Regions from separate parts of the Glutamicibacter sp. NPDC090743 genome, predicted to be linked through region 4. Evidence: riboswitches for the same ligand, from Rfam matches in the RefSeq annotation. Region 4 holds a riboswitch; each other region holds the start of a gene.

Region 1 (5,411 bases), on a different contig from region 4:
CATGGTTTGCGCGGGCCGAAATGCATTGAAGCTTGGCTGCCCCGAAGCGTGGGGGATCCGTCGCTCGAAGAGCCGGCGAAGGATCATCACCGCACGTCATGGATTAGCCTTTCCGGCGCGTACTGGAGGCTTTGCGCTGCCAGCGAGACAGCTTTCGCTCCCGAGCGCATGGACCAGGAACGTTTCCTGGTCTCCGCGCCTGTCGAAAAGGCCGAAGATCTCATGGCCGAAACCGAAGTGCTGCGCGTATTGGTGGGCTATCCGGCACTCGTGCCATCCCACGCGCGGCGCCGTATGTGGAGCCGGGAAATTGCTGTGGCTATCGCCCGCACCCCAGCCCGCAGCCTGGACCATGCAGCTGCCCCAGCGATGCAGCTCAATGAGGAACAAGCCAGAACCCTGCTGGTCGTTGCGACAGCTGCTTCGATGAGCCAAGCGGCCACGGATCTGCATATTCACCGCAATACCTTGGTGCAAAGACTTGAGCGGATAAGCCAGGTCAGCGGCGTCGATATTCGGCGGTCCAGCGAATCCCTGAAACTCCAGCATGCCATCTACGCGAGAGTGGCCTTGGGCCAGCTGCATGTTTTCTAGGCCCTGGAAACGAAGGGAGCTGGCGCCGGGGCTGGGAAGGGTGGGGTGTTTGCACACATTGGCTCTTTCGAACCCAGGGAAATGTGGTCGTGTGCCCATAGGTATTCGGGGTCACTTTTCCTAGTATTGGCAAGATGATCGATCTTTGCGCCCGAAACCGGGGTGGCACGGTGGCATCTAGCCCAACGGGCAAAGCCTTGAGCAGCTTTGCCGATAGGGCTGGTCCACCCGTTGAGCCATTGCGGGCTGGGCGCATTGAACTACCGATATTGGCAAAGGAGCCAACCCGCCGTGTACGAACTGCTTGTTCTGCTGATCCTTGTTGTGGCCATCGTGATGGTCACAGCACGCTTGAAGATCAGCCCATTCCTCGCCCTCGTTGGCGCAGCTATCCTGGCGGCCTTCGCCTACCGGATTCCGCTGGCCGACGTGGCTTCGACGGTCACCACGGCCTTTGGCAGCACCATGGGAAATATCGGACTGGTGATCCTGTTCGGAACAATGATCGGTGTCATCCTGGAGAAATCCGGCGCCGCGATCTCCATGGCAGATGCGCTGATCAAGGTCCTCGGTACCCGGTTCCCCAACCTGACGCTATCGATTATCGGCTACATCGTTTCCATTCCGGTCTTCTGCGACTCGGGATACGTGGTGCTCAACTCGCTGCGCAAAGCCATCACCCTGCGTACCGGGGTCTCCGGGCTGGCAACTTCCATCGCCCTGATGACCGGCCTGTACGCGACCCACACCATGGTGCCTCCAACTCCGGGCCCGCTGGCCGCAGCCGAAAGCATCGGCATTGCCGATAACCTGGGCTTGATCATCGCTGTCGGATTGCCCGTTGCGGCCATCTCGGCACTTGCCGGCTTGGCCTACGCCAGCCGCTTCAACAAGTCCCAATGGACCCCGTTGCCAAGCGACGACCACAATGACATCTCCGAACTCGACTATGAGCAGCTGCGTGCAAGCTTCGGAAAATTGCCCAGCCCGGCGCTGGCCTTCATGCCGATCCTGGTTCCGCTGGTGCTGATCTGTGCCGCATCCATTGCGAAGCTGCCCTCGCACCCGATGGGCGAAGGCGCTGCCCTGGAAATCCTTTCCTTCCTGGGGACGCCAGTTATTGCGCTGATCTTCGGCTTGATCTCCTCGACTTTCCTTTTGAGCGGTGGCAGCAAGCTGGCGGTCTTCAATGAGCAGATGAACGAAGCTGTACGCACCGCTGCTCCGATCTTGCTGATCACCGGTGCCGGCGCCGGCTTCGGCGCGGTCCTGGCCGCGTCGGATCTGACCACGATTCTTTCGGATTCACTCAGCGGACTGGGCTTGGGCCTGGCTGTGCCATTCCTGATCGCCGCTGCACTGAAGTCCGCCCAGGGCTCGTCCACCGTCTCAATGGTGACCACTTCCGCGCTGGTCGCTCCGATGCTCGGCTCCCTGGGCTTGGGTTCGGAGCTGGGCATGGTGCTATCCGTATTGGCAGTAGGCGCCGGTGCGATGGTTGTCTCGCACGCCAACGACTCCTACTTCTGGGTCGTCTCGCAGCTCAGCCGCATTCCGGTGATCACCGCCTACAAGACCCTGAGCGTGGCTACCGCCATCCAGGGCACCGCGGGGTTCCTGACTGTACTGGTCCTGGGAGCCGTACTGCTTTAGCAGCACGCCTTCCAAGAAAGCAACGGATCGCGCCATCGGCAGATGGCGCGATCCGTTGCTTTAAGCAGTACTGGATTAGCCCAGGCCTGCCGCCGGGAAGCTCCGCGCGGCCTTATTCGCTGTGGCAGTCGAGATCACCAGCAACGCGATGGCGGCCAGGTAGCCGGCTCCGGTCGCGGCGAAGGCGAAACCGAATTGGCCCAGCAGGCAGAGAACTGCTGCGCTGGCCAATGCCGCCCAACCGGCCCAGGAAGCCGCGGCAAGCAGGGGCGCAGCCTGCTGATGCCCGGCGAGCCAGGCCCCATCGCTGGCCAAGGTGTGGCGCGTCTTGATGCCGATCGCCGCATTGCGAGCGAGCTTCCGGTCCCGTGCCATCGGGGCGAGGAACGCTGCGACCAGCGTTATGCTCAGCAACCCGAACATGAAGGCAATCACGCCTGCTGGATCCACTTGCCGCCTCTTCTGCCGATTGATCTTGAATGGCCATTCTATGCGGTCGCATGGAAGTGCCCTGATCCACGCTGTGTTCCCAATCGATGCCTGCGGGAACGCTCTTGAGATCCAGTTCCGGCATGCCAAGTGCGTCATGCGAAGGTCATATGACGTCTTATCTGCCCGTTTTCCGGCAGGGCGAAGGCGCGAAGATGACGTATTTTGTCCTGCTGTTCCTCCGCATGACAGCGCCCTTCCCGAGGACCTGCCAGTAATGCTTGACTCGGAGCACAACCCATCCAGAGCGGCTGAGAGGCCTGGCTCCGAGACGCCGCAGCAAGCCTGCACTCCGCAGGTAGTGCTAACGCCAGGTTCGATGGATCCGCAGATTTTCTGCATCCTTCGGAATCCATAGCCCAAGAGGAGAACGAAGATGACTGTACTGGATACCCAATTGCCGCGCGTGCCCTACACCGGCACTGCTGATGAAGCTGAACTGGCTCATTGGCGCGACGTCGCCCAGCAAGTAGCTGGCCAGCTGGCGGCTGACGCGCTCGAACGCGACCGAAAGAACGCCCAGCCTTTCGCCGAAGTGCAGCTGCTGCGCGAAGCCGGGTTGCTCAATCTCTTGGTGCCTGCAGAATTCGGCGGAGCCGGAGCCCATTGGGAAATGGCTTTCGAAGCGGTCCGCATACTGGCCGCAGCTGATGGCTCCATCTCGCAGTTGCTGGCTTACCACTACATCAACCAGTCCGGCATTGCGTTCTACGCCCCGGCAGAAGCGCAAGGGGCATGGTGGCAGCGCACCGTGGAAGGTGGCTGGCTCTGGGGCGATTCGGTGAATCCAGTTGATCCGGATTTGACGCTGAGCGCCGAAGGGGACGGCTACCGACTGCATGGAGCCAAGCGATTCTCCACGGGTTCCGGTGTTGGCGAGGTCATCGTCATCAACGCGCTGGTCCAGGGCGGAGAATACGACGGGCAGATTCTCGCGTTGGTTCTGCCACGCGATATCGATGGCTTGGAAATCGTTGACGACTGGGACTACCTGGGACAGCGGCTGAGCGCGTCGAATTCCTTGAAGTTCCACAACGTGCGGCTCGAAGCAGGGGACTTGCTGGGATTCGTCACCGATGAACCGGTCTCCACCCTGCTTACCCCCGGTATCCAGTTGGCCTTCGCCAACTTCTACCTGGGCATCGCCCAGGGAGCACTGGAGCGCGGCAAGCAGATCTTGCTGGGCCGCAAGAACGCCTGGCTGTTCTCGCAGGCAGAGACCTACTCGCAGGACCCGATCTTCCAGCGCACCGTCGGAGAGCTCAAAGCCCGCACTGCAGCAGTGGCGGCGCTGACCGAGAAGCTGGGCCGGAAATTCGATGCCCTGCTCTCGAAGGCCGGGGAAGTCACCCGGCCCGAACGAGCGGCGTTGGCCGTGGAAATTGCTGAAGCCAAGGTGGTCTCCACTGAGGTGGGAGTGGATGTGGCGAACCGGATCTTCGAGGTGACCGGTTCATCTTCGACTGCGAACTCGGTGGGTCTGGACCTGTACTGGCGCAATGTGCGCACCCATTCGCTGCACGACCCAGTGGACTACAAGAAGATCGAGGTCGGCGCCTACTTCCTGCGCGGAGAGTCCCAGCCGCTCTCGCTGTACACCTAAGAAAACTTCTCCCGGATTGGACTGAACGATGACTGTACTTGCAACTGGCAATCGACTCGCAGGACTCAAAAACCGCTTCGCACCGCTCTTCGCGCGCATTGCGCAGGGTGCAGCTGAACGCGACCGCACCGGCGAATTGCCCTACCAGCAGGTCGCGGACCTGGCTGCTGCCGGCTTTGGTGCGGTTCGGATCCCGGAATCGCACGGGGGTGCCGGTGCTACGCTGCCCGAACTCTTCGAGCTCTTCGTGGATCTCGCGGCCGCGGATTCCAATATTGCCCAAGCGCTGCGCGCGCACTTCGCCTTCGTCGAGGACCGTCTGGTTGCGGCCCCCGGCCCGGGGCGCGACAAGTGGCTGGCCCGCTTCGTGGCGGGAGAACTGGTGGGTAACTCCTGGACCGAGGTCGGCACCGTCAAGGTCGGGGACGTGATCACCAAGGTCACCCCGGACGGCGAGGGCGGATTCAAGATCAACGGCACCAAGTACTACTCCACCGGCTCGATCTTCGCCGACTGGCTCGATACCTACGCAGAGCGCACCGACACCGGAAAGCGCGTGATCGCCGCAGTCAACCGCCACCAGCCCGGCGTCGAGCTGGCCGATGACTGGGATGGCTTCGGCCAGCGCACCACGGGTACCGGCACCTCCACCTTCACCGATGCGATTGTCGCCGAAGAAGACCTCATCGACTTCGATACGCGTTTCAAGTACCAGACAGCTTTCTACCAGCAGGTGCTGCTCGCTGTTCTGGCCGGCTCCGCCAAAGCAGCCGAGCGCGACTTCGCCGCCGAGCTGAAGGCGCGCAAGCGGACCTTCAGCCATGCCGCGGCCAATCTGGCGGCCGAAGACCCGCAGCTGCTGCAGGTGATCGGCGAGGTCTCCGCGGCGGCCTTCGCTGCCGCGGCAACGGTGGAACGAGTGTCGACGGCATTGCAGGGAGCCTATGAAACTGCGCAGGCGCTGCACACCGGCGAGGTGACCGGGGATGAGGACGAAGCAGCCAACGATGCGGCAGAGCTGGCCAGCGCCCAGGCGCAGGTGGTGCTCACGCCATTGGTCCTCAACGCGATC
Region 2 (5,411 bases), on a different contig from region 4:
TACTGCGCAGTTGATCTTGCGCAGCGGTTGGTTCGCCTGTCCTCACGCCTCTCCCATCACTGATTGTCCCGAGCGCCCGGAACAACGCATCGTTCCTAGAATACGCGGTTCATCTCCCCGCAGACGAACGCGCAGCCGCACTGCGCATGCCGTGCCATGGCAGCAAGTGCCGTGGCTTGGCGTCATGAGAGGATCAGCGTCCAGGTAACCACAGCGACCTCATCAGAATCGTTTTCCCAGCTATGCGGTTCACGCCCGGGGAAGGTGATCGTATCGCCTGCTTCGAGTTCTACGCGCTGATCAGGCAATACCAGGATGAATTTTCCAGCGATCACGTGCAGCACTTCCAGCTCGCAATCCACCGAATACAGTTCCGCTTCACCGGTGCCCTTGGGCGCAATCTCGGCGCGAATCATCTGCACCCGCTTCTCGCTGCGCGGCGTGACCAGCTGCTCCGTGATGCCGTCACCGCCCAGGGAAACACGGGGCGCCTGCTCCAGTCGGACCAGTTTCGTTTCAGGAACCTCGAAGAGGGTACCGACCTCCATGCCCAGCACTTCGCACAACCGCAAAAGAGTGGAAACCGAAGGGCTGGTCAGGTCGCGCTCCACACGCGAGAGGAAACCCTTGGTCAGTCCGGATAGCTCGGCGACCTGGTCAATGGTCATACGCTGGGTCTGGCGCACCCCGCGCAGCCTCGCACCGATATTGATCGCAGCACCGGTTGGTTCAACTGGCAAGGTTTTCATCGTTTGGCTCCTCGACGTTTTCTGCAGCAACAACCGCAACCACTTTGGCTTCAAGGCCTGCGGGGCAAGTTTACCAATGGTAAACACACCGCGCCCTCTACCGCGAGGCTGCAGCGCTCACTAGACTCTGTCCATGGACAGCACCAAGGACAAGCTCTGCGGGTACCTGAACGACGCGCGCGAGAATGCGATCTACAAGGCAGAAGGCCTCGCCGAACACCTGGCACGCACTCCGCTCACCCCCACAGGCACCCATATCCTGGGAGTACTGCACCATTTGGCGATCAATGAATACGAATATTTCGGCACCTGCCTCAAGCGCAGGGCCGATGACCGCTACGTTCGCGAATTCATTGCGCCGCATGATCCCGACGCGGATTTCCTCCCGCCAGCAGATATGGATGCGCAACAGCTGATCGGCCTGTATCGGAAAGCCATCGCCTTCGCCGATGAAGCCATCAGCGACCTGCCCCTGGACTGTCCCGTAGAGGTACCGTGGTGGGGGCCAGCTGGCAAAACCACCTTGGATCACCTGCTCATCCATGCGCTCGCCGAGACCTCCCGGCATGCAGGGCATCTGGATATTATCCGCGAGCAGCTCGATGGCCGTGCTGGCTGGACCGCGCAACTGGATCTGCTGCCCGGCTACACCGCGGGGCAATGGGCCGAACAACGCGAGAAGCTGCAGCAACTGGCCAATGCCTTTGCCCCGGGCAGCTGAGCCGCAGTCATATTACGCATTCGGACTTCACCGCGCCCTGCCACCGGCGGTACCATCGGAAATGTTGCTTCACGAGACGCGGCGCCAAGCTCCGACTGGCCGCGCACCAACCCCAAGTTCATGGGTGGTTCGGATGAGGAAGCGGTCCGCGCATCAACAGGTGCACGGGCAAGAGCGCGCAAGAGAGTTGACGTCCCATGGCATATCCGATTCTGCCCGTCATCGACCGCCAGACCGGCCAAGTGCAGTTCAAGGCCGAAGGCCGCTGGCGCACCTGCTACGTTGCAGATCCGCTCAGGCTTGAACAGCTCATTGCTCGTTGTGCCCGCCGGCCGACCTTCGACCCGGCCACATCTGAATTGCTGCTGGTGGTGCCAGTCGCCGGAGATCCTGCGGGCAAGCGATTTGCTTTTAGTCTTGCCAAATTCCCAAGTGCAGGAGCCCTGACTAAACTGGGTAGTTGATCCGATCCACGGGTTTCATTGGGAAACTCCATGTTCCAGGAGAGTCATCTTCGCGATGTCACAGCACTCAGCAACCGAACCTACCAAAGCGCAGATCCAGCGATGGCGCAAGTATCTCGCTGATGAAGTCGCAGAAGGCTCCATCTACCGGGCCCTCGCGGAAAAGAAAACCGGGCAGGAACGGCAAATCCTGCTGGGCCTGGCAGAGGCGGAAGCACGCCACGAATCCCACTGGCGCGTCCTGCTCGGCGAACATGTCAAGGAAGTCCGCCCGTCGCTGCGCCGCACCATGCTGCGTTTCCTGGCATTGCATTTCGGTTCGGTCTTCGTCCTGGCCATGGCCCAGCGCTCCGAGAGCAGTTCGCCCTACCGCGATGACAAGGACGCCACCGCGCAGATGGCGGCCGACGAACAGGTCCACGAAGAAGTCGTTCGCGCGCTTGCTACAGCAGGCCGTGCGCGCCTTTCGGGCAACTTCCGTGCTGCGGTCTTCGGCGCCAACGACGGGCTGGTTTCCAATCTCGCGTTGATCATGGGCATCGGTGCGACCGGTGTTTCAGCGACCTTCGTGCTGTTCTCCGGCATTGCCGGCTTGCTGGCCGGTGCACTGTCCATGGCAGCTGGCGAATACGTTTCGGTGCGTTCCCAGCGCGAGCTGCTGACAGCTTCACGCCCAACCCAGGTCACGCTGACAGCGGCCCCGAACCTTGATCTGGACGCCAACGAGCTGCTGCTAATCTATAAGGCCCGCGGCATGAGCGATGAAGATGCCGAGCACCGGGCCGCCGAACGCATGGGCCTGTTCACCTGCGATTGCAACCCCGACTTCTCGCTGAACCCAGAGGGTCGCGGCGAAGAACTCGAGAAGGAGCACCAGGAGCTGGGTTCGGCCACCGGTGCGGCGGCCACCTCGTTCTTCCTCTTTGCTTCCGGTGCTGTGGTGCCGATCCTGCCGTATATCCTTGGCCTGTCCGGCATGACCGCGATCATCGTCTCGGTAGTCCTGGTGGGATTGGCCCTGATGATCACCGGCGGGATCGTAGGCCTGCTCTCCGGTGCCTCGCCACTCAAGCGCGGCCTGCGCCAGCTAGCCATCGGCTGGGGCGCAGCGGCCATCACCTACTGCTTGGGCCTGATCTTCGACGTCAGCATCAGCTAGTAGCCCGCTACGTTGCGACTGCCGGTACGGCACTGTCTGTACCGGCATTTTCCATGCCGTGCTCTAGCTGTTCTCCGGCCTCCGGGTACGCCGGCGCAGGGTTTGCATGCTCTGGATGAACTCCATCGCTTCTTCGGCGGTTTCCACCAGAGCAATCTTCTGTTCCATGACACGGTCCTTGGCCAGGGCCTGAAGCAGCGGCCAAGCAGGCAGATCCCTCGTCCAATAGTCCTTGCCGATCAGCACCATCGGCACCACGCGAGCACCGGTAGCGTAGTAGTTTTCGCAGGCATCCTGGAAGATTTCCTGCACCGTGCCAGCGGCCCCGGGCAGAACTACCAGCCCGCCGTTGGACTGCTCCAGCAGAATCGCTTCACGAATGGAATTGGTGAAGAACTTGGCAATCTGGGTGGCAAACAGATTCGGCGGCTCATGGCCGTAGAACCAGGTTGGCACGCCCAGGGACTGCCGCTGGCTCGGGAAACGCTCCTTGACCATCAACGCAGTTCTCGCCCAGCCGGTGCGCTGATGGATCGCATCTGGCACTTCGGCCAGCATCTGCAATGCCGTAGCGACATCTTCTGGTCCGTAATCGGCCAGCCACGCACCGGCATTGGCAGCTTCCATTGCGCCGGGGCCTCCACCGGTGGCGACCGCGTAGCCGGCCCGGGTAATCATGCGCCCAAGCTCCAAAGCTTGCGCATACTGCGCAGTGCCCCGGCTCATCGCATGCCCGCCCATCACCCCGATAATCGGGGTTTCCTTGAACGTGCCCTCGTACACTGCCGAGACCAGCGCCTGGCCAATGTGGTGATCATGCAGGGTTCTTGCCAGCGCATTGCTATCGCTATCGGAATTCACCGCTGCATGCTGCTGGGAGTACGCGTAGATCTTCGCATCAGGCACATGCTCGTAGGTCTGCGTCCGGATCCCCGAGTACAACTCATGCGGCGAATACAAGCCGCGAGCCACCGTCTCGAAGGGAAGCTCCTCCCCCGAGCTCATGCACAGCCCGCCAGTGGCTTGCACGATCTGCGCTCCTTGCGCGGAATACTGGCAATCGATGAATAGCGCTTCGGAAAGATCCAAGGATTCCAGCACGGTATCCCGTTCGCGCAGATCAACACGGTGCACTCGCCAGCCTTTTCCGCGTGCGCGGTGGGAAGCCAGCGCTTCGGCTGCGAGACGGTCGAATTCAACGAGCGTCGTTATGTTCACTGCGCGTGCTGGAAGGTAGGGCCACACTTGGGACATGCGTCAACGCTACGTCATAGATAGTGATTATTCACAGAAAGGCCCTTCAACTTTCGCGAAGGCCCGGAACGTGAAACGATGAGAGGATGATTGAATCTGTTCCACCAACCATTGATGCCCGCCACTTATTGGCTTTTCTGGGCAACGTTCCTTTCTTCTATGGAAAGAACCTGGCTGCAGAAGCAAATTCCGTGGTTGACGTGGAATTCGACGAAAGCACCCACCAGATCGAAGGCACCGTCACCGATTCTGGCGAAGAATATTCTCCGATGATCCAGGTCCTCATGGACGGTGGAGAGTGGAAGATCGAATCGTGCGAGTGCACCTGCGACGCACCGGGCATCTGCTCGCACATCGCGGCACTGGCTATTGTCTCCAACAAGATCGCTTCCCAGCCACGCCCCGTGCCTGCCCGGGAAGAGAAGCCGAACACAGTTTGGTCGCAGCAAATCGATTCATGGTTTGAAGAGTCCGAGCCGGGCCCGGCCGATGGCCTGCTTGGTTCGCAGCACGATCCGGTAGTGCCGATGGCGCTTCAGTTCCTGCTCTTCGATTCGAAGGACGCCACCCAGCAGCAACAATGGATGCCGACCGGAACCATCCCGCACCCGACCCGCAATAAGCGCTTCCGCTTGGGAGTGCGCCCAATGGTTCGCAACACCGAAGGCCGTTGGGTTCGTGGCCAGCTTCGCTGGACCACCCTGGGCTTCAAGACCTACGGCTGGAACCTGTTGCGGGCGCAGCACCACTGGTTTACCCGCTTTGCCTCCATGGCGCGCAGCGATAGCCAGCTGCAGTTCAAGGTGGATGAAGACTGGCTGTTCCTGGACGAGTACGCTTCCGAGCTGCTCTGGCCACTGCTTGACCAAGCTGATGAGCTGGGAATTCCACTGATCACGACCCGATCCGAGCAGCGCGTGCGCATCGTTGCTCCAGCCAGCTTCAGCATGCAGGCCTCCCTGGATGAGCAACGGTTGCAATTGGACGGTGTCCTGCACATTGCAAACCAGGATCTCATTCTCGATCCGGAGGCACCAAGCGGTGTCATCGCCGAGCATGGTTTC
Region 3 (5,411 bases), on a different contig from region 4:
GCCCGGCGCGCAGCACGTTGATGCCGTCCTGGATGAAGGTGCTGGTCTGGTAGATCGGCGGGATCACCGCACCGGTGTGCGGGTCCTTGTGCTGGCCGGCGTGCACGGCCAGGGTGTTGAAGCCGCTCATGCGAAGCTCACTTCCTTGGTGTCGGCGGTGGTTGCGGCCAGCGCGAGATCCAGCGATTGGGTGATGTCTGCCAGCAGGTCGGCTGGGTCTTCCAGTCCCACCGACAGGCGCAGGGTCGAGGTGTTCAGCCCGGCGGCTGCCAGCTGCGCCTCGGAGAGCCGGCAGTGCGTCATGGTGGCCGGGTGGGCGACCATGGTGCGGGTATCGCCCACATTCGCGGCCAGGCTGATCAGCTTGAGCCCGTCAATGACCGGGGAAACCAGGGATGGGTGGGCCAGCTCGATGGCCAGCACGCAGCCGGTGCCCTTCGGCGCCAGCGCCCGGGCCAGCTCGTGGCTGGGGTGCTCGGGCAGCGCGGGGTGGTGGATGGCGGCAATGCCCGGATACTCGGCAAGCGCGTCGATCAGCCGGGCGACGCTGCGCTGCACGTGGGCCGCGCGCACCGGCAGGGTCTCGATGCCTGCAAGGATGCCCTGGGCGCTGGCCGGTGCGAGGGTCGGGCCCAGATCGTGCAGGAACTTGGAACGAACCAGCATCGCGTAGGCCGCCGGCCCGTGGCGTTCAAGCAGCGAAGCGCCATTCAGCCGCACCCGCGGCGCGGCGATCTGCGGCCAGCGGGAGGAATCGGAGAAATCGAAGGTTCCCGAATCCACCACTATCCCGCCGAGCACCGAGCCGTGCCCGGCCAGAGCCTTGGTGGCCGAGTGCACCACGATGTCCGCTCCGAGTTCCAGCGGGCGCACGTTCAGCGGGGTGGCCAGGGTGTTGTCCACCACCACCGGGATGTTGCGCTCGTGCGCGATGGCCGCAATGGCCGGGATGTCGGCCACGGTGCACAGCGGGTTGGAGACCGATTCTAAGAAGAACGCCCGGGTGTCCTCCTCAATGGCAGCGGCCCAGGCGGCCGGATCGGCTTGGTCGACAAAGCTGACGCGGATCCCGAAGTCGGCGAAGGTGTCGGTGAACAAATCCACGGTGCCGCCGTAGAGCGAGGAGGAAGCCACAATGTGCTTGGGTCCCTGGGTCAGGGCCAGCAGGGACAGGGCCACGGCAGCCTGCCCGGTGGCGGTGGCCACCGCGTGGGCCCCGCCTTCCAGGGCGGCCACGCGCTGTTCGAGAATCGCAACGGTGGGGTTGCCGGTGCGCGAGTAGGTGAAGCCGGCCTGGCGCAGGGCGAACTTCTCCACCGCTTCGGCGTGCGATGCGAATTGGTAGGCCGCGGAATTGTGCAGTGGCGGCAGCATCGGGCGGAAGTCTCCGCTCGGGCGGTACCCTGCGTGCACCGCGTCGGTTTCCTGGCTCATGGCTCCTCCTCGATTCTCTGCGAGGGAGTGCACCGATTGGCATCGTGCGGCGGCACGAAGCTACGCAAAAACGCGTTCGGAACTGCTCCATCGTTCCTGGCGGTAGCACCTTTCGGTTTCCCGATGGTTGCTGCGGCGTCTCCGAGCCAGATCTCTCAGCCGCTCTTGATGGGTTGTTCTTCCATGGTTGGCTATCCGCCGCAAACGGTGCAAGCGGTATCCGGCGCCCGGCTTCATACAAGGCCGCCAGGCTTCATATGACTTCTCGTTGTCATGATGACGCGGTGGCCGGCAGCACTTTATGACGCGACCTTTTGAGATGAATCGGCGTGATGCAGGGGTTTTGCTGGAAGTTTGTGACGATGTGCCGGTGCTCGATGACCGGGGGTTACGCTGCTGGCGGCTCAGCCGAGCACTTCTACCCCGAAGCTGGCGACCACCGTTCGCACTTCTTGCAGGTAGCGCTGGGCCTGGTCGGTGAGCGGGATAGCGGCGTGGTCGATCCAGCCGATTTCGATGCGCTCCTCGATGGCCAGCGGGATGGCCACGATGGAGGGATCCAGCTCGTCGCTGATGATGCCGGTGGAGATCGTGTACCCGCCCAAGCCGATCATGAGGTTGAAGATGGTGGCGCGGTCCGAGACCTGGATTTCGCGTTGGCTGGAGCGCGTGGAGAGCACCTCCTCGGCGAAGTAGAAGGAATTATTCGCGCCCTGGTCGAAGGTCAGCCGGGGCAGGTCTTCGAGGTCTTCGAGCGTGACCTGGGTTCGGGTGGCCAGCGGGTTGCTGCGCGAGATGAAGATGTGCGGATCAGCCAGGAACAGCGGGTGGAAGACCAGCCGGGATTCGCGCAGCAGCTTGTCGATGACCTTTCGGTTGAAGTCGTTGCGGTACAGGATCCCGATGTCGCTGCGCAGCGTGCGCACGTCCTCGATGATCTGCTCGGTGCGGGTCTCGCGCAGCGAAAACTGGTATTCCTCGGCCCCGCTGGCCTGCACCATCCGAACAAAAGCATCCACCGAAAACGAGTAGTGCTGGGTGGAGACGCCCAGCAGCCGCCGGGCGGAGGGGCGGCCGAGATAGCGATGTTCAAGAAGCTCCACCTGCTCGAGGACCTGCCGGGCGTAGCCGAGGAATTCGGCGCCTTCGGCGGTGAGCGTTACTCCCCTGGCCGAACGCATCAGCAAGGTGCGCCCCACCCGTGATTCAAGCTCCTTCATCGCTGAGGACATGCTGGGCTGTGCGACGTAAATCAGGTCGGCGGCAGCCGAAATCGACCCCTCGGAGGCCACCGCCACGAAATAGCGAAGTTGCTGCAGCGTCAAACCATTTGTTCCCTGAACCATAGCCAGAGTCTATATGAATCCATAGTTATATCGAGTTACCCGATATCAAGAATCACCCTGCATGATTGACGCATCGACTTCCCCTCGGCCCACCACGGCCCCCAAAGAAACAGATTGGCCATCATGGCAGACGCGTTGACCTTCAGCATTAGCACCACTAAATTCGACGAGAATTACACCCCGTCAGCAAATTCGCGCACCACCACGAACTTCGCCAATTTGGCGCGTGGAGAGCGCCGCGCAGAGAACCTGAACAATGCTCTAACAATGATCAACCGCCGCTTCAATTCCTTGGCTCACTGGGACAATCCCCAAGGAGACCGATATGCGCTGGAATTGGAAATCATTTCTGCCAACGTGCATTTCACTGCCGATAATAACGACCAGAAATTTCCCCTTTTAGAAGTCCTTGAAACCACGATCGTGGATAAACTCCTAGGCACTCGAACCCAGGGAATAGTCGGCAATAATTTTTCGTCGTACGTCCGCGACTATGACTTCAGTGTGGTGCTTCCTGCGCAGAGTCGTGGCGCCGGCACCCCAGTTCTTCCCGAAGATTTTGGCGATCTCCACGGGCAACTTTTCCAGCACTTCCTTAACTCGCAGGCCTATGGTCAGCGTTTTGAGCAGCTACCGGTGATCTGCATCAGCGTCTCGACTTCCAAGACCTATTTCCGCACCGGCAACAGCCACCCAGTGCTCGGTTTGGAATACCAGCAGGACGAAAATTCATTGACCGATGCGTACTTCGGGAAAATGGGCTTGAGCGTCCGCTACTTCATGCCGCCAGGTGCCGTGGCACCGCTGGCGTTCTACTTCCGCGGTGACCTGCTCAACGACTACACCAATCTGCAGCTGATCAGCCTGATCAGCACCATGGAGACCTTCCAGAAGATCTACCGCCCGGAAATCTACAATGCCAACTCGGGAGCGCCTGCCGTGTACCACCCGAGTCTCGGCGCCCAGGACTTCTCCCCTACCCGCGTTTTTTATGACCGCGAAGAACGAACCCAGCTAGGCAAGACCCAAGGGAAGTTCGCCGAAGAGCATTTCATTATTCCGAATCGCGAACTGCTCGATCAGTGGTCTTCCTCCTACCCGACTCCTGTCGCCTGATATTCCGAAAGATTCTTCTATGACTTCCCCGCTTATCCCCACGTCTATTGTCGGCAGTCTGCCCAAACCTTCATGGCTTGCCGAGCCTGAAAAACTTTGGTCCCCCTGGAAGCTTGAAAGCGCGCAAGTGCGCGAGGGCCAGCAAGATGCCATGCGCGCAGCAGTGCTTGAACAGACCCAGCGCGGCATCGACATCATTTCCGACGGCGAGCAGTCGCGCCAGCACTTTGTCACCACATTCATCGAGCACCTGAGCGGTGTCGACTTCGAGAAGTGCGAGACCGTGCGCATCCGCAACCGCTATGATGCCAGTGTCCCCACCGTGGTCGGTGCCGTTGAACGTGAAAAGCCGGTATTCGTTCAGGACGCGCAGTTCCTGCGCACGCTGACCGACCGTCAGATCAAGTGGACCCTGCCTGGCCCGATGACCATGGTTGATACGTTGTACGATGCACACTACCGCAGCCGCGAGAAGCTGGCCTGGGAGTTTGCGACCATCCTGAACCAGGAAGCTCGCGAACTGGAAGCCTCTGGAGTGGACGTCATCCAGTTCGATGAGCCTGCCTTCAACGTCTTTTTCGATGAGGTGGCCGACTGGGGCATCGCAGCTTTGGAGCGTGCCTGCCAGGGACTTAAAGCCGAGACCGTAGTCCACATCTGTTTTGGCTACGGCATCAAGGCGAACAATGATTGGAAAGCCACCCTCGGCGCTCAGTGGCGCCACTATGAGAAGTCCTTCCCACTGTTGCAGGCTTCCTCCATCGATACCGTTTCGCTGGAATCCCACCATTCGAATGTCCCGCTGGAGGTCGTCGAATTGGTCCGCGGCAAGCGAGTGATGCTCGGAGCTATCGACGTGGCCAATGACGCTGTGGAGACAGCGGACGAAGTAGCGCAGACTCTGCGCAATGCACTGGAATTTGTGGATGCGGACAAGCTGATCGCCAGCACCAACTGCGGCATGGCTCCATTCCGTCGCGATGTTGCCCTGGCCAAGCTCAGCGCGCTCAGCGCAGGGGCTGGCATCCTGCGCGAGGAGCTTGTTGGTGCCCGCGTCTGAAGTGACAGAATCGGCGACACCATCGTTGCCCGCAGATGATTTCAAAGCAATCTTCCGCGGGCATCCCGGTGGCGTCAGCCTGATAACCGCCGATGCCGGCGACGGACCAGTTGCCCTCACGGCAACGTCCGTGGCTTCGATCAGCGTTGATCCGCCATTGCTCGTCTTCTCGATTTCTGCGCTGTCCTCGGCGGCCAAAGTGCTCACCCGCGCAACATCTCTTGTCGTTCACAGCTTGGATGCACATGACATCGAGGTGGCTAAATTGGGAGCAACCAGTGGGATCGATCGCTTCGCACAGAAGCAAACGTGGTCAAGGCTGAGCACCGGCGAACCGGTATTTGATGGCGTCCGGGCCTGGGTTCGTTGCGCGGTCATCGAGCGGGTTCAGGCAGGAACATCCACAGTTTTTGTCGCGCGCGCCTTTGAGTCGCACGTTGACCGCGATAGCGAAC
Region 4 (5,411 bases):
ACTAGGCCGTCCGGCAGAACGCTCCGATTATGGACAAGGGAAGCAACAGCTAGGAAGCCTTTTTGGTTTCCTTGGTAGCAAACCAGCCGGGCAAGCTAATCAGCAGCCCCACGACACCAACAATCGCCACCACCCAAAGAGCCGGGGCAGGCCATGAGTCCAGGTTGTTCTCATCCATGATGACCCCCGTAGAATACAGGGCAATCCCGCTGCATACCAAGGCAGTCAAGCTCATCCCGAGGGCCACGGACCATAGGGTTCTTCGATTTGCATCCACTGTCTGCTCCTTCGTATCTCCAGTCAACTGGCGCACCTCCAAGGAGGCTTCTGCTTCCGGAGAATTCTGAATAGTGCGTCAACCCAGAGTACTGTCTCCGATGCCTCTTAGCTGGGTGCCGCAGATGGAATCCTCGCCCAGAGAAATTTCAACTCCGTGCAGCATCGAGGGTGCGGCACCATGCTATTGCGAGATGCTGGAATGTTCTCGGGCCAAGGGAATTGAGTTTTCATATAGCAGTGCGGGCGGGATTTTTCTTGTTTCGTTCGTGCTCGTAGCGAATCGAACTCGATTCTCCCTGCCTGTTTTAGGGTTTGGGTCGTTTGGCCTTGTCTTGCAGTGCTGTGGTTTGCAGATTTTTCGATCTGTGATTGAATGCGTCGAGCACTTCGGGGCCACACCCACGGCATGCCGTGGGCCAATTGCATCGACCATGGTTCGGCAGAGGTCTTGTTCTTCCTTCGGAATGCTCCGTGCAAAAGTTCAGCGTCGTTGACCAAACCGGCCATTTCCGGGGAATTGCCGCAGAAAAATGGGTGCATGCAACGCAATGTTGCATGCACCCATTTCCTGGAATCTTGGACTCCCTAGGCAAGTACCTGGCGCTTGGAGGAAATGACGCCGGTATTGAATCCAGCCAGGCGCAGGCCGCCGTGGAAGCGGGCGTGCTCGATCTTCACGCAGCGGTCCATGACCACATTCATGCCCGCGGCCTCGGCGCGCCGGGCCACTTCCTCGTGCCAGGATCCCAGCTGCAGCCACAGGGTCTTCGCGCCTACGGCCAGGGCCTCGTCCAACACGGTAGGCAGGTCATCGTGCTTGCGGAAAACCTCCACCAGATCCGGGGTCTCCGGCAGATCGGCCAGCGACTTGTACACCGGCTGGCCCAGGATCTCATCGAGTACCGGGTTGATGAAATACACCTTGTACTTGGAGGAGGAGAGCAGGTAGGTAGCCACAAAATAGCTGGCGCGCGATGGCTTGTTCGAGGCGCCGACAATGGCGATGGACTTGGTGTCACGCAGGATCTCCAGGCGCTGTGCGGCTCCCGGGCCTTCCCAAGCGGTATCAACGGCAGTCATTAGATTGCTCCCTTCGAAGCGGTTGGCAATGCGCAGGCGGAACCGTCGTAGGCCGGTGCCTCGAACCCTGCGGCGGAACCGGCAATCGCTTCCTGCGAAGCGGCCAGCGCCTGGTCCAGATCCCAGAGGATGTCCTCGACATCTTCCAGTCCTACCGACAGGCGGATCAAATCTTCTGGCACGCCAGCGGAGACCAGCTGCTCGGCGCTCAGCTGCTGGTGGGTGGTGGAGGCCGGGTGCAGCACCAGGGTGCGGGCATCGCCGATGTTGGCCAGGTGGCTGGCCAACTGCAGGGCTTCGATGAACTTCGAGCCGGCTTCGCGCCCGCCCTTCACCCCGAAGCTGAAGACCGAGCCGACGCCCATGGGCAGTAGCTCCTTGGCCTGCGCGTGCTGCGGGTGGGATTCCAGGCCGGCATAGTTCACGTAGGTCACGCGCTCATCGGCCTGCAACCAGGCAGCGACCTGCTTCGCGTTGGACAGGTGGTTGTCCATGCGCTGCGGCAAGGTCTCCAGGCCCTGCAGCAGCTGGAATGCGGACTGGGCCGGCAGAGCCGGTCCGAAGTCGCGCAGCTGCTCGCTGCGCAGCTTGGTCAGGAAGCCGTACTCGCCGAAGTTGTCCCACCAGGAGACGTTGCCGTAGCTGGCAACCGGTTCGGTCATGGTGGGGAACTTGCCATTGCCCCAGTTGAACTTGCCCGACTCGATGACCACGCCGCCCAGGGTGGTGCCGTGCCCGCCGATGAACTTGGTGGCCGAGTGGATCACGATATCCGCGCCGTGCTCGATAGGGCGCAGGATGTACGGGGGAGTGAGCGTCGAATCGACTACCAGCGGGAGATTGTGGCGGTGCGCCACCTCGGCCAGGCCCTTCAGGTCAGCGATGTCGCCGGACGGGTTGGCCACCACCTCGGTGTAGACGGCCTTGGTGTTTTCCTGGATCGCCGCTTCGAAGTCGGCGGGATCATTGGAGTCGATGAAAGTGGTGTTGATGCCGAAGCGGCGCAGCGAGACATCGAGCTGGGTGATGGTGCCGCCATAGAGCTTCGAGGAAGCCACAATGTGGTCGCCTGCCTGGGCCAAGGCCGCGAAGGTGACGAATTCCGCGGCCATGCCCGAGCCGGTGGCTACCGCTCCGATGCCGCCTTCCAGCGAAGCCATGCGCTCTTCGAAAGCCGCTACGGTCGGGTTGCCGATACGCGAGTAGATGTTGCCGTACTTCTGCAAGGCAAAGAGGTTGGCCGCATCGTCAGCGTCCTTGAAGACGAACGAAGTGGTCTGGTAAATCGGCACTGCGCGTGAGCCATGCTCGGCATCGGGGGTGCCTCCGGCATGCAATGCGCGGGTGCGGAATCCAAACTTGTGATCTGCCATGGTGGCTTACGACTCCTTGTCGATTGGGGTTTCGCGGGCACCGCAGGGCGGGCCGCGATCGAGGCAGGAATCCCGGAATCAATGTCGCTTCCTGCTGTGGTCCAACGGGTAGGCGGCTGCATCGTTTCTGGCGGTAGCACCGTAACCACCGGATGTGGCAGGTTGCTGCGGCGTCATCGAACCAGATCTCTCAGCCGCTCGGGATGGTGTAATAATCTTCGCAACATGACCGTTCGTGACCCAACTATGAGTCGTAACGTTGCGTATTGGAGCTGTTATCGGAGATTCTTCGATACCTATTACCCCGGTTAGGCTGGAGTCATGGATACTTCGCTGGCACTGGTGCGACACGGGCAGACCGATTGGAACCTTGCAGGGCGCCTGCAGGGGCGTACCGATATCCCGTTGAACGATACCGGGCGCGAACAAGCTCGCGAGGTCGGGCGCCAGCTCATCGGCCAGAACTGGTCGCTGGTACTTGCTTCGCCCTTGGAACGTGCCCGGGAAACTGCCGCGCTGATTGCCCAGCAGATCGAGGCCGAGACGGGGAACGCTGTTCCGGAACTCATTGAACGCGGCTTCGGCCCGCTGGAAGGCCGGATCATGGCCGAGGTCAGCGAAGCGGAATCGGCTGCTGCCAAGGACCTGCGTGAGCCGCGTGCCCAGATCTTGAGCCGTGCGGTGCCAGCGCTGCTGGAGTTGGCCAGCAGGCATGCCGGGCGCAAGGTCATGATTGTCAGCCATGGGGCCACCATGCGCACCATCCGTGACGCATTGGCCGGAACCACGGATCCCCAAGGCGTGGAAAATGGCGAAATGCTCCACTTGGACTTGATCCGCCTTGAGCAGATCGCCAGCGAATTGGATCTGATGGCTTTCTAGGAATCCATGGGGTCTCTGCGTGAAGGAAATTTTTTTCATTCACGCCTCACAAAATGGTCTCCTCGTACGTTTACATGGTGAGAAGCCATGAAGGCGCAAATGCCAGGAGATCCATGCAAGCACCGTTCGAGCGGATAGTCCAGGACTATGGACTGAACGTCCTGCGCGTTTGCCGTGCCCTGCTTGATGAGCATCGCGCGCAAGACGCCTGGTCCGAAACGTTCCTTGCCGCGCTCAAGGCGTACCCGCAATTGCCTGAAGACGCCAATGTCCTGGCATGGCTAGTGCGTATTGCCCGGAACAAAGCCATTGACGAGTTGCGCAGGAACAAGCCGGAAATCCTCATCGGCCAAGACGTGGACAGCCTGGCCCCATCGGCCCAACGGCCGGATCTGCAGTTGGAGAACCTGCAGCTGTGGCATGAGGTGAACCAGCTTCCTGGCAAGCAGCGGCAGGTGGTGGCCTACCGCTATCTGGGCGGAATGAGCTACGCGCAAATTGCCGGAATCCTTTCCGGCACCGAAGCTGCCGCCCGGCGTTCGGGCGCCGATGGGATCAAGAATCTGCGGGCCCGGATGGATGACCAAGAACTATGGAGGGAGCAGCCATGAACGGAATAAATTATCGGCAGCAGGCTACGGCCGCTGAAGCGCAAATCCTCGACTCGCTGCAGGGCCGGCTCGTTGAGCGGGCCCGTGCACGGGAACTTGTTGATGTTGCCTATCGCGTGGTCGATAGCCCCGTGGGGGCCTTGCTGCTGGCCAGCACCGATGCCGGGCTGGTCCGGGTCGCTTTTGAATCCGAAGGCCATGACCGGATTCTGGAGGTGCTCTCGGAAAGGCTCAGCCCGCGGATCCTGCGCGACAATTCGAGCCTGGATGATGCCGCCCGGCAACTGGAGGAGTATTTCGCGGGCCAGCGGCATGGCTTCGATCTTCCGGTGGACTTGCAGCTCTCCACCGAGTTCCGCCGCCAGGTGCAGCTGGAACTGGGTCATATCGATTACGGGCATACCCTGAGCTACGCCCAGCTGGCGCAGCAGATCGGCAAGCCGAAGGCGGTGCGGGCCGTCGGTTCAGCCTGCGCCACCAACCCGATTCCCATCGTGCTGCCCTGCCATCGGGTGCTGCGCACCGATGGTTCATTGGGCGGCTACCTGGGAGGCTTGGAAGCCAAGTCCGAGCTGCTGAAGCTGGAGAACCCGGACTTCGCCAGCGGCGCCGCGACGCTGTTCTGACGGGCAGCTCCCGCATGAAACAAGTGCTGGGCTGCTGCCTCCCTTGCGGGAAGCAGCAGCCCAGCACTAATTGCTACGGGCTCGCGGCCCAGCAGCTGCTACTTGCTGCGCAGTTCGAAGCGATCTGCGTCCATGAGCTTGGCCCAAGCGGAGGCGAAGTCATTGACGAACTTCTCCTTGGCATCATCCGAAGCGTAAACCTCGGCCAGTGCACGCAGCTCGGAGTTGGCACCGAACACCAGATCCACGCGGCTGCCGGTCCAGCGGCCATCGGTGGTGGTGTAGGTCTGCTCGTCAGCGGATGGGGTCCATTCCAACCCCAGCTCCAGCAGGTTCGCGAAGAAGTCGTTGGTCAACGCGCCTGGGGTGTCGGTGAAGACGCCCAAGTTGGAGCCGTCCCAGTTATTGCCGATGACGCGCAGTCCACCGAGCAGTACGGTCGCTTCCGGTGCCGAGAGGCCCAGCAGATTCGCGCGGTCGATCAGCAAGTACTCGCTAGGCAGCTTGACGAAGCCCGAGTCGTAGTTGCGGAATCCGTCGGAAACTGGTTCCAGCCATGC

Evidence for each region. A riboswitch is a leader RNA that binds a small molecule or an ion and turns the genes downstream of it on or off. The one in region 4 is predicted to bind S-adenosylmethionine.
Region 1: another riboswitch for S-adenosylmethionine. It lies ahead of ACIQTS_RS04980 (acyl-CoA dehydrogenase family protein); the one in region 4 lies ahead of ACIQTS_RS14200 (O-acetylhomoserine aminocarboxypropyltransferase/cysteine synthase family protein).
Region 2: another riboswitch for S-adenosylmethionine. It lies ahead of ACIQTS_RS16345 (hypothetical protein); the one in region 4 lies ahead of ACIQTS_RS14200 (O-acetylhomoserine aminocarboxypropyltransferase/cysteine synthase family protein).
Region 3: another riboswitch for S-adenosylmethionine. It lies ahead of ACIQTS_RS08675 (O-acetylhomoserine aminocarboxypropyltransferase/cysteine synthase family protein); the one in region 4 lies ahead of ACIQTS_RS14200 (O-acetylhomoserine aminocarboxypropyltransferase/cysteine synthase family protein).

Annotation. Positions count from the first base shown of each region.
Region 1 is NZ_JBIVXE010000002.1:325,409-330,819, reverse strand. Features, by position in the region: gene ACIQTS_RS04995 (CdaR family transcriptional regulator) at 1-594, shown strand, start outside; gene ACIQTS_RS04990 (GntP family permease) at 886-2,247, shown strand; gene ACIQTS_RS04985 (hypothetical protein) at 2,323-2,697, opposite strand; SAM riboswitch class I at 2,972-3,062, shown strand; gene ACIQTS_RS04980 (acyl-CoA dehydrogenase family protein) at 3,113-4,339, shown strand; gene ACIQTS_RS04975 (acyl-CoA dehydrogenase family protein) at 4,368-5,411, shown strand, end outside.
Region 2 is NZ_JBIVXE010000008.1:42,066-47,476, reverse strand. Features, by position in the region: gene ACIQTS_RS16360 (hypothetical protein) at 1-46, opposite strand, end outside; gene ACIQTS_RS16355 (helix-turn-helix domain-containing protein) at 183-749, opposite strand; gene ACIQTS_RS16350 (DinB family protein) at 883-1,470, shown strand; SAM riboswitch class IV at 1,538-1,651, shown strand; gene ACIQTS_RS16345 (hypothetical protein) at 1,668-1,934, shown strand; gene ACIQTS_RS16340 (VIT1/CCC1 transporter family protein) at 1,990-3,093, shown strand; gene ACIQTS_RS16335 (LOG family protein) at 3,157-4,347, opposite strand; gene ACIQTS_RS16330 (DEAD/DEAH box helicase) at 4,434-5,411, shown strand, end outside.
Region 3 is NZ_JBIVXE010000003.1:472,979-478,389, forward strand. Features, by position in the region: gene ACIQTS_RS08670 (cystathionine gamma-synthase) at 1-130, opposite strand, end outside; gene ACIQTS_RS08675 (O-acetylhomoserine aminocarboxypropyltransferase/cysteine synthase family protein) at 127-1,434, opposite strand; SAM riboswitch class I at 1,519-1,609, opposite strand; gene ACIQTS_RS08680 (LysR family transcriptional regulator) at 1,839-2,780, opposite strand; gene ACIQTS_RS08685 (DUF1852 domain-containing protein) at 2,904-3,896, shown strand; gene ACIQTS_RS08690 (methionine synthase) at 3,916-4,956, shown strand; gene ACIQTS_RS08695 (flavin reductase family protein) at 4,943-5,411, shown strand, end outside.
Region 4 is NZ_JBIVXE010000006.1:251,649-257,059, reverse strand. Features, by position in the region: gene ACIQTS_RS14215 (hypothetical protein) at 1-5, shown strand, start outside; gene ACIQTS_RS14210 (hypothetical protein) at 50-277, opposite strand; gene ACIQTS_RS14205 (CoA-binding protein) at 865-1,359, opposite strand; gene ACIQTS_RS14200 (O-acetylhomoserine aminocarboxypropyltransferase/cysteine synthase family protein) at 1,359-2,732, opposite strand; SAM riboswitch class I at 2,848-2,942, opposite strand; gene ACIQTS_RS14195 (histidine phosphatase family protein) at 3,054-3,614, shown strand; gene ACIQTS_RS14190 (RNA polymerase sigma factor) at 3,728-4,225, shown strand; gene ACIQTS_RS14185 (methylated-DNA--[protein]-cysteine S-methyltransferase) at 4,222-4,851, shown strand; gene katG (catalase/peroxidase HPI) at 4,950-5,411, opposite strand, start outside.